Regions from separate parts of the Halobacillus rhizosphaerae genome, predicted to be linked through region 1. Evidence: riboswitches for the same ligand, from Rfam matches in the RefSeq annotation. Region 1 holds a riboswitch; the other holds the start of a gene.
What was found. Region 1 has a riboswitch for FMN ahead of ribD (bifunctional diaminohydroxyphosphoribosylaminopyrimidine deaminase/5-amino-6-(5-phosphoribosylamino)uracil reductase RibD). Riboswitches for the same ligand answer to the same signal wherever they lie in the genome.
Positions count from the first base shown of each region.

Region 2: it holds a riboswitch for FMN, as region 1 does, so the genes downstream of both, Q7A53_RS11635 (ECF transporter S component) here and ribD (bifunctional diaminohydroxyphosphoribosylaminopyrimidine deaminase/5-amino-6-(5-phosphoribosylamino)uracil reductase RibD) in region 1, are expected to answer to the same signal.

Region 1 is NZ_JAUTWQ010000012.1:25,951-30,569, reverse strand. It holds gene Q7A53_RS14070 (glycoside hydrolase family 13 protein) at 179-1,834, opposite strand; gene Q7A53_RS14065 (Spo0E family sporulation regulatory protein-aspartic acid phosphatase) at 2,293-2,442, opposite strand; gene Q7A53_RS14060 (hypothetical protein) at 2,750-2,977, shown strand; FMN riboswitch at 3,088-3,240, shown strand; gene ribD (bifunctional diaminohydroxyphosphoribosylaminopyrimidine deaminase/5-amino-6-(5-phosphoribosylamino)uracil reductase RibD) at 3,410-4,507, shown strand; gene ribE (riboflavin synthase) at 4,508-4,619, shown strand, end outside.
Region 2 is NZ_JAUTWQ010000010.1:25,631-30,249, reverse strand. It holds gene Q7A53_RS11655 (YugN family protein) at 1-264, shown strand, start outside; gene Q7A53_RS11650 (potassium channel family protein) at 235-1,233, opposite strand; gene Q7A53_RS11645 (thioredoxin family protein) at 1,330-1,884, opposite strand; gene Q7A53_RS11640 (M20/M25/M40 family metallo-hydrolase) at 2,018-3,076, shown strand; FMN riboswitch at 3,151-3,295, shown strand; gene Q7A53_RS11635 (ECF transporter S component) at 3,459-4,055, shown strand; gene Q7A53_RS11630 (TspO/MBR family protein) at 4,083-4,613, opposite strand; gene Q7A53_RS11625 (TraR/DksA C4-type zinc finger protein) at 4,588-4,619, opposite strand, start outside.

The sequences.
Region 1 (4,619 bases):
TTTCATTTTACTTTGTGCAACAGAGGAGCCTGAGTAATAAAATGTTGGAACCGTCTATAAATCTTTCTTCATGCAGGATGAAAAATCCGAACGATGATGGAATCAGGGCGTTACATTTCATCACCGTTCGGATTAAATTATGCCTATAAGACCTCTGTCTCAGTCTCTTTCAGGCAATTTAGAATACATAGACGCGTGCCTCGTAAGGAAGAAGGGTTACACTTTGGATGTTGTTGTGTTTTTCTGCCTCTCTATTCGATAGAGCGAGTGCTTGATTACTTAAGCTTTTGTTCCCTTTAAATACAGCTTCCTGCGCAGTTAAGTTAGTCATGACCAGGGCTTGCTTCTCTCCCAGCGTCCGAGTGTAGGCATAAATCTGCGGATCTTCTTCCATGAGGAGGTCATAGCTTCCATAAGTAAACAGATCATACTGCTTTTTCAAACGTATCATAGCTTTGTAGTAGTTTAAGATGGAAGCGGGGTTGTCAAGCTGATCCTCTACATTAATCTCTGTATAGTTACTATTGATCTTGAGCCACGGCTTGCCTGTAGTAAACCCAGCTTTATCTTTGCTGTTCCACTGCATAGGAGTACGGCTGTTATCGCGGGAAGTTTTCCAAAGAACTTCCATGATCTCATTATGAGGCAACCCTTCCGCCTTTTTATTTTCGTAAAGGTTTTTAGCTGCAACATCGTCATAATCTTCTATAGAAGGGAAGGAGAAGTTAGTCATTCCAATTTCCTGCCCCTGATAAATGAACGGTGTACCCTGCATTAGGAAATACATGGTACCAATAGCTGTGGCACTTTCACGCCAGTATTTCCCGTCATCGCCCCAAGTCGAAACGACGCGGGGTTTATCATGATTTTCAACAAAAAGAGCGTTCCAGCCGTCTCCTTCGAGACCTTTCTGCCAGCGAGTCAGAGCCTGCTTAAGTGCAGGGATATCAAGCTGCTGATCTCCATCCTGTTCCCAAAGGTCTAAATGTTCAAATTGAAAGACCATGTCCATTTTTCCTTCTTTTCCTACCCACCTGTAAGCATCGTCAGCGCTGACTCCGTTAGCTTCTCCTACAGTCATGGCATCATAATTATCATAGGTTTGCTCTTTAAATTCTTGCAGGAATGAATGGATCCCTTCCTGATTCATATGCATATCAAAGGAGGATACATAGTCAGTTTGGTCAGGATTGGGTAAGTCTGGCAATCCTGGCCGTTTTTTAATGTGGCTGATGGCGTCAATTCTGAAGCCGTCAATCCCTTTATCCAGCCACCAATTGACAGTGTCATAGAGAGCTTCACGCACTTCTTTGTTTTCCCAGTTTAAATCAGGCTGCTTCGTAGAAAAAACATGGAGATAATATTGATCTGTTTTCGAATCGTATTCCCAGGCGGACCCGCCGAAGATACTCTCCCAGTTGTTCGGTTCTTTCCCGCCTTTACCGTCCCGCCAAATATACCAGTCGCGTTTTGGGTTATCCTTAGAGGAACGTGATTCAATAAACCACGGATGCTCATCACTCGTATGATTTAAGACAAGATCAATAATCAGCTTCATTCCGCGTTTATGTACTTGCTGAAGAAGCCGGTCGAAGTCATCCATGGTACCAAACTCTTCTAAAATATCCCGGTAGTCGGAAATATCATATCCGTTGTCATCTTTAGGGGATTTATACATGGGACAGATCCAGATGAAGTCTATTCCTAAATCCTGCAGGTAATCCAGACGCTCGATCATCCCTTGGATATCCCCGATGCCATCACCATTGGAATCCTGAAAACTTTGCGGGTATACCTGATAGCCGATTGCTTCTTTCCACCAAACTCTTTCCATAAAAAAACCTCTTTTCCATAATAGATTTCTGCCGTCCAGTTATCGGATTTCCTGATCCGTTTGATACGATCCACTAAGATGTCTTTATTTACAGCGGTTGTCTTCATTGTACATGAACGTCCCTTTTTATGATGAATTCTAAATGAGGTGGGATCCTGGCCGATCCTCGCTTATGGGAATACAAAAACCCCATTAATTAATGCAATCGGTTGCATTAATATTTTAGAATTACCTTATTATCTGTAAGGTTAATTACACTATTTTAGTGAAGCAATCGATTTCATTAATAGATTTATAGTAGCGGATATCGGAAGTTTTTACAATCTCTTTTAGAGACCGATAAGAAAAAGGGGATTTGGCACAATTCTTACGGTGGAGACTTAGGGAGGTGGAAAAGATCAAGAGAAATGGGGCGGGTGAAGAGGCAGGCTCCACCTCACTCCAATTTACTTTTGTTTTTATGATTGTTCGTCCAGCTTGTTTAACAAGTTGTCTAGCTTCTGGGAAATCCTAATCACTTCTTCATAATCATTAGCATGGTTATAAACTTCATACATTTTTTGTCTGATGTCTTCAATTTTCTGTTCTAATAGAATTTTATCAATCATTTGGGGTCCTCCAATAAATAACTTATTCTTTATTTTCCCGATTTAATGACTCTTCTAACAGGATATTGTCGAATAATAAACAATTTGTACATCAGTGAAATGATCTTCCTACCCCATACCAAAAATGTGAGGAACCACTATTTAAAGTAGTTAAAAAGGAGGGGGGTCTGCTTTCCAAATAAAGTTCGTCTTCCATTTGACCGCAATACATAAGTAGCAAACTTCTTCCAGCTTTTGTTGGTATACTTCACTCCTTGTTCTTAGTATAATGGGAACAAACGTTCTTGTAAATAGGAGAGTGGTCACTATGAAGGGCATATTATGCCGATCTCTTGAACAAAAACTAAAGCTAACCTTAATTTATATGGATTCTTCTGGACGTTTGTCTCAGAGAACCATTCGAGTCATTGGGGTTAGAGAAGAAGACGTTCTTGCTTTCTGTTACATGAAAAAACAGGTGAGGACGTTTAAGCAGAAGAATATTTTAGCTGCGCATCCTTGTCAGGGGACTCTTCGGAAGGGGAAGTCTATATAAGGTGTTGCGCTGTGTTAGGGTAAACAGCTGGTTTTGCCGGCAGTCAGATAAGCGGATGGATTGCGAGTTCTGTTTATTTCCTATATATTTATAGTATTACAACTGAATACAGAATCCTTCGGGGTCGGGTGAAAATCCCAGCCGGCGGTAATGAACGATTTTGTTCTGAGCCCGCGACGGGGAAACAGTGGCATTCACGTTTCCTCCTGATTTGGTGCATATTCCAAAGCCGACAGTTACAGTCTGGATGGGAGAAGGAGCGAGAACATAATTGGTACAGGTGTTGTTTTTTTACATGTACCCTTTATTTAGTGTACTTAAATTTTTAAGTCATTCAGGACCCTGGGGAAGTATGTCTTCTTCAGGGTTTTTTTGTTCGCTTTTTTAAAGACCGACCTGTCTAGTATTTTACTCATATTAAGGGGTGAGCGCGTGAATCGAGATGAGCATTATATGGCATTATCTATTCAAATGGCAAAAGAGACGAAAGGCCAAACGAGTCCGAACCCATCCGTGGCTGCCCTGGTCATTCATGATAATCAGGTGGCTGGTATGGGGGTGCACGTGAAAGCGGGAGAGCCTCACGCGGAAATCCATGCTCTAAGGATGGCAGGACAAAAGGCAGAGGGGGCAGAAATCTATGTCACGCTTGAACCTTGCAGCCATTTTGGTAAAACTCCCCCGTGTGCCCAGGCGATCATTGACGCCGGTATTTCACGAGTGATTATTGCTTCTCATGATCCTAATCCGAAAGTGGCCGGACGCGGGGTTGAGATGATGAGGCAGGCAGGAATTGAAGTGAAAGAACAGGTTTTAAAAGAAGAAGCCGATCGTTTAAATCACGTGTTTTTTCATTTTATCCAAACTTCAGAGCCTTATGTTCGGTTAAAGTCTGCAATGAGTCTTGATGGAAAGATTGCCACTTCATCAGGGGAAAGTCAGTGGATCACCGGAGAGGAAGCGCGGCGGGACGGTCATCAATACCGGCATCAATCTGATGCGATTCTAGTTGGTGTAAATACGGTTTTAATGGATAATCCTAAGTTAACGGCAAGGATCGAAGGCGGCGGAAAGAATCCGGTCCGCATAGTACTCGATACCAATCTCCGGACTCCGCCTTCTTCGCAAATCATTCAGAGCGATGACGCCCCGACTTGGATATTTACCGGTAATCAATTAAAGGAGGATCAGCTCCAACCGTTTCGGAGATTTTCTCATGTGAAGATTATTCCGCAAAAGGGTTCTAAAGTATTCGTGGAACAAGTGCTGCAGTACCTGGGTGAACAGCAACTAACTTCTCTATTAATCGAAGGCGGGGGAACGGTAGCTGACGCATTCGTACGGGCGAATAAAGTAAACGAAACGATTACTTATCTTGCTCCGAAGCTAATTGGCGGCAAACACGCCTTAACTCCTGTGGCAGGAGAAGGAATAAAGCAGCTGAAAAATGTAGAATCATTTGAGATTGAAACCTTCGAACAGCTTGGTGAAGATATGAAAATTGTTTCGGTGAAGAAGGAGGGGTCCTGAATGTTTACAGGAATTGTAGAAGAAATTGGAACCGTAAAAGCCATTACTAGCAAAACGGAATCGCTGGAATTGAATATTCAGGCCAAAGAAGTTCTTACCGATGTGGAGCTTG
Region 2 (4,619 bases), on a different contig from region 1:
CCCTTTACTGTAAAGACGGGTACATTAGACAGCCCAGATGATAATTCTTTAATCCGAATAAGCGAGCCATTTGTACTTTCCCATATTTATCAGGATGGTTTAGATGATCAAGTTAAAGAAGGTAACTTCCGTGCCGTTTTTGACCAATTCCAAGAACCTAAAGACAAGGATGGAAAAGTTCCTGAGCAATATGTTCAAATGGGGCGTGAACTCCTTTCCCAAGTAGAACACAAACTAAGTTCTAAGCTGGGAAAGGAAGATTAAGCGATCGCCTTCTTTTAAGGTGGTATCCTGATCGAGTTTAAATGTAACGTCCTGTTCATTGCGAAGGCCAATGATCAAAGAGCCATCTTTAAGGTAATCAGCAAGTACGGTAATGAATGGTTTTCCTATTAAAGCATGGTCGATCACTTCTTCATGGAATTGCCGTGAAATTAACAAATCTAAAAGCAGCTGAAATGGCTGGACAGGATCGTTACGATACAACTCATGGTAAAATAAGCTGCTCATAAAATCATTAGAACGGATGACTGTATCGGCCCCTGCACGTTGTGCATTTATTTTTTGACGCTCGGTAAGTATTTCAGCAATGATAAAGAGCTGAGGATGATGGCCCTTAAGAGCAACAATTTGATGAATTACGGATTGATCTGATTGCTGCTCTTTCTTAGAAGGGTCTGCAGTAATAACTGCTAAGCGAGCATGCTTCGCATTCGCCATCTCCAATGTTTCCTCATTCGACGCATCCCCTTTAACAAAATGAACTAGAGAAAGCCGCTCATACATTTCATTCATTGTGCTATCGATTAGGACAATCTTTTCCTGATCCTTTTGATGAAGGATCATGTCAATCAATTGTCTGGTCCGTTCATTCCAGCCCACGAGGATAACGTGGTCCGTACCTCTAAACGCTATTTCCCCGCGACTGAGTGCCTGTCCGTGCTTTACAGTGGAAGCGGACAAAGTAGCCATATAGAAAGTGACCAGACCACCCCCCATAAGAATTAAAATGATTCCTGTCAATTTGCCGCCTGTGCTAAGCGGAACGTAATCCCCATACCCCACAGTGGATCCCGTAACAAAGGCCCACCATATTCCATCAAAAATTGTTGGGAAACTATCGGGTTCGAGGGTATGAATAATAAACCCAAAGAGAATCATTAATAATAAAACAGTTCCCAGCAGTCTTAAAAATAAAGGCATACGGAAATAAACTCGAATGAGACTCTGCATTCATACTCACTCCCTTTTTCTATTCATTATGGCAATAAAAAAAGGTTTCAAACATAAAAAAAACTCGCCCGGCAATTACAGGCAAGTTTAGGTTTTTTAATATTTTAGCGTTTTCTTAAGATCTTCATATACATAATTCCACAGATCCTGATTGCCCCGGTAAGCTTTTATTACAAAGCGGAGCATTTCCTTTTGCTTTGCTTTAAATTCTTGATCATCTTTTTGGGGTAGACTTGCTGAGGATTCATCTATAAATTGCTGAAGTTCCGGTGCTCTGGGTCCCCAATTGCAAATTTCCTCCCCTTTCGAATTGATTACAATAATCTTTGGAATGGAACGGGAGGTGCCATTTGTTAAATACTGATCCATTAAATCCGGATTTTCATCTCTAAGCAAGAAATGAGTATGAATGTGGCTTGCTTCCGCTAATCTTAGAAAGATAGGAATATTCATCATCGCATCTCCGCACCAGTCTTCCGTTAAAATCAGAGCGCGTAAGTTTCTTTTCTGCAGCTGTTCAAAGAATGGATGATCCTTCGCAGAAACATCAAAATTCTCATATATATAGATCAGATCTTCTTTGTGATGATCCATAGAATCTACGTATGCTTGTGCTGTCATTCCTTTGAGAAACCAATCTTCCAAATTCATTAATAATCCCTCCTAAAACCTGCATACTTGATCTTGTTCCCGAAGTCAGGAGAGAATATGCACTTTTTAAAAAAACTGCAGAATAAAGCTGGATTTGGTATTATTAAAAATGAATCTAAAGGAGGGCTTACATATGGATCAATCACGTTTGAATTTTTTAATGGAGCTGCTGAAGACACCATCCCCGTCTAGTATGGAGATGGCCATTCAAAAGCGATGGATAGAGGAAATGAAGCCAGTAGCCGATGAAATTAGAACTGATCATGCTGGTAATGCAATGGCAGTCCTGAATCCGGAGGCGGATTTTAAAATCATGCTGGCCGGGCATTGTGATGAAATTGCACTGGTTATCAATCGAATTGATGAACGCGGATACCTGCATTTTGATAAGATGGGCGGAATTAATCCAAAGGCAGCGGTAGGCATGAAAGTGACCGTCCTGGGATACAAAAAAGCAATTACTGGAGTAATTGGTGTGAATGCCCAGCATCACGGAGGTCTGAAGGGTGATTTTGACCTAGAAGAATTGTTTATTGATTGCGGCGCACAATCTAAAGAAGAGATGGAGGGGCTCGTTCAGATTGGGGATCTCGCTGTATATAAACGTTCCCCAGAAGTACTCATGGACCGTTATGTATCAGGAAGAGGACTGGATAACCGCACCGGTCAATTTATCGTCGGGGAAGTAGTGCGTAAATTAGCCGAAAAGAATCTTAAGGTCGGTGTTTATGCAGTCAGTACTGTGAATGAAGAAACGAATATGGGCGGTGCTTATTTTGCAGCGGCAGCCATAGAGCCTGACTTAGCGCTGGCGTGTGATGTAACCTTTGCTACCGATTACCCAGGAGTTAATCAAAATAAGCACGGCGATATTCGGTTAGAAGGCGGACCTGTACTTGCCAAAGGCGCACCGATAAATAGAAAAATTAATCAACTGCTTGAGAAAACAGCAACATCACTTTCTATGAAAGTACAATATGAATTGACCCCGAGAGCCACAGGCACCGATGCAGATCGTATGCGTTTAACAGGAAAAGGGGTGCCCGTCAGTCTTGTATCTCTTCCGCTGCGCTATATGCATTCTCCAGTGGAAACGGCGAGTATCAAGGATATGGACGAGGAGATTGAACTGCTTACAGAAATGATTGCGAACATGACCGGAAACGAAAGTTTAAACCCTTTAGAAGACTAGACTAGTGCTTTTGGAACAAATGAGTTGCAGTTTTTCCATCCTGCCTATAAAATAAAAGTACAATATTATATCGATTCCGTCTTCGGGGCAGGGTGAAATTCCCGACCGACGGTGAGGAGTGCTGCACTCTAAGTCCGTGACCCGCTTGGCCTCAGCCAATCGGTGGACCTGGTGAGAATCCGGGACCGACAGTGAAAGTCTGGATGGGAGAAGATGTCGAGCGAAACAGGTAGAGTATGTGAAATTTCTGCCTTTGTTTTCCTATGGATGTTAATGACCAACCCTAAAGCCCCTGATTGTGCTTTAGGGTTTTTTTATATGCCGTAGGTAAGCTCACCTTCATCTGGGATGTGAATCGATGGAAGGATGAAGGAGGAGATTGATGGTGAACCGCTATGGACAATCATCAAAATTATTTAAATTAATTCTTATCGCACTTTTAGGAAGTATATCTATGGTTCTAATGCTGATAAACTTTCCGCTGCCTATGCTGCCGCCTTATTTAAAGGTGGATTTTAGTGAAATCCCGGCTTTAATAGCGGCTGTTTTATTTACACCGCTTGCCGGAATTGCTGTGGAACTATTGAAAAATTTCTTATTTTTCATTTACACCGGAGCTTCTGATCCTGTAGGGGTGATGGCGAATGTTACTGCGGGAATTCTTTTCATAGTACCTGCTGCCGTGATTTACCATAAATTTAAAACGACGAAAAGTTTGATGCTGGGATTAATCACCAGTATTGTTATTACAGCAGTAAGTATGAGCATATTAAATTACCTGCTTATTTTACCGGCATACAGCTGGTTTATGGGCATGGAGGAAATGAGTGCTAAAGTGAAGTGGGCAACGATTACAGCTGCCATTCTTCCATTTAACGCACTGAAGGGTGTTATCATAGCTGTGCTGTTTACCCCGCTGTATATAAAGATAAAACCATGGGTAGAGCAGAGAGTGACCCGGTCATCCTCTGCTGCCTGAAAAAAAGCGCCGAATCCGGCGCTTTTTTTATTGGAACATAGTCATATTTGGATTTAGCATATAGAATTTGAATGCCAAGTAGGTGGCGAATAAAGTCCAAAACATGTAAGGGAGTAACAGCAGTGTACTCAGTTTGCTGATTTTTCCAAACACAAGGACTAAAGAAATAGTAGTTAAAGCCGTAAATCCACAATCGATAGCTGCAAATAGTAAGTCTTTTTGAGAAAACTGAAAGTAGCTGAACATTTGATTAAAGATATAATTCAAGATAATAAGTATCCATAGTCCGGCAGGCATACGGAAGGAACCTCTTCTATGGAAAGCCCAAGTATAAGCAAGAGCAATTAGACCAAATAAAATGCCCCAGACCATTCCAATAAAGGTGCCTGTCGGTGCTAAAGCAGGTTTATCAAGCGAATCATACCAAGACTGATCAATGGGGAACAAAAATCCCGCCAGAGCGAAAGCGGCGTAAATGAAAATAAATACGAGCAATAACTTTAGAAGTCTCATAACAGAAGAAAAGAACGGCTTATGACTGTCCTTCCTCCACCTCATCTACTT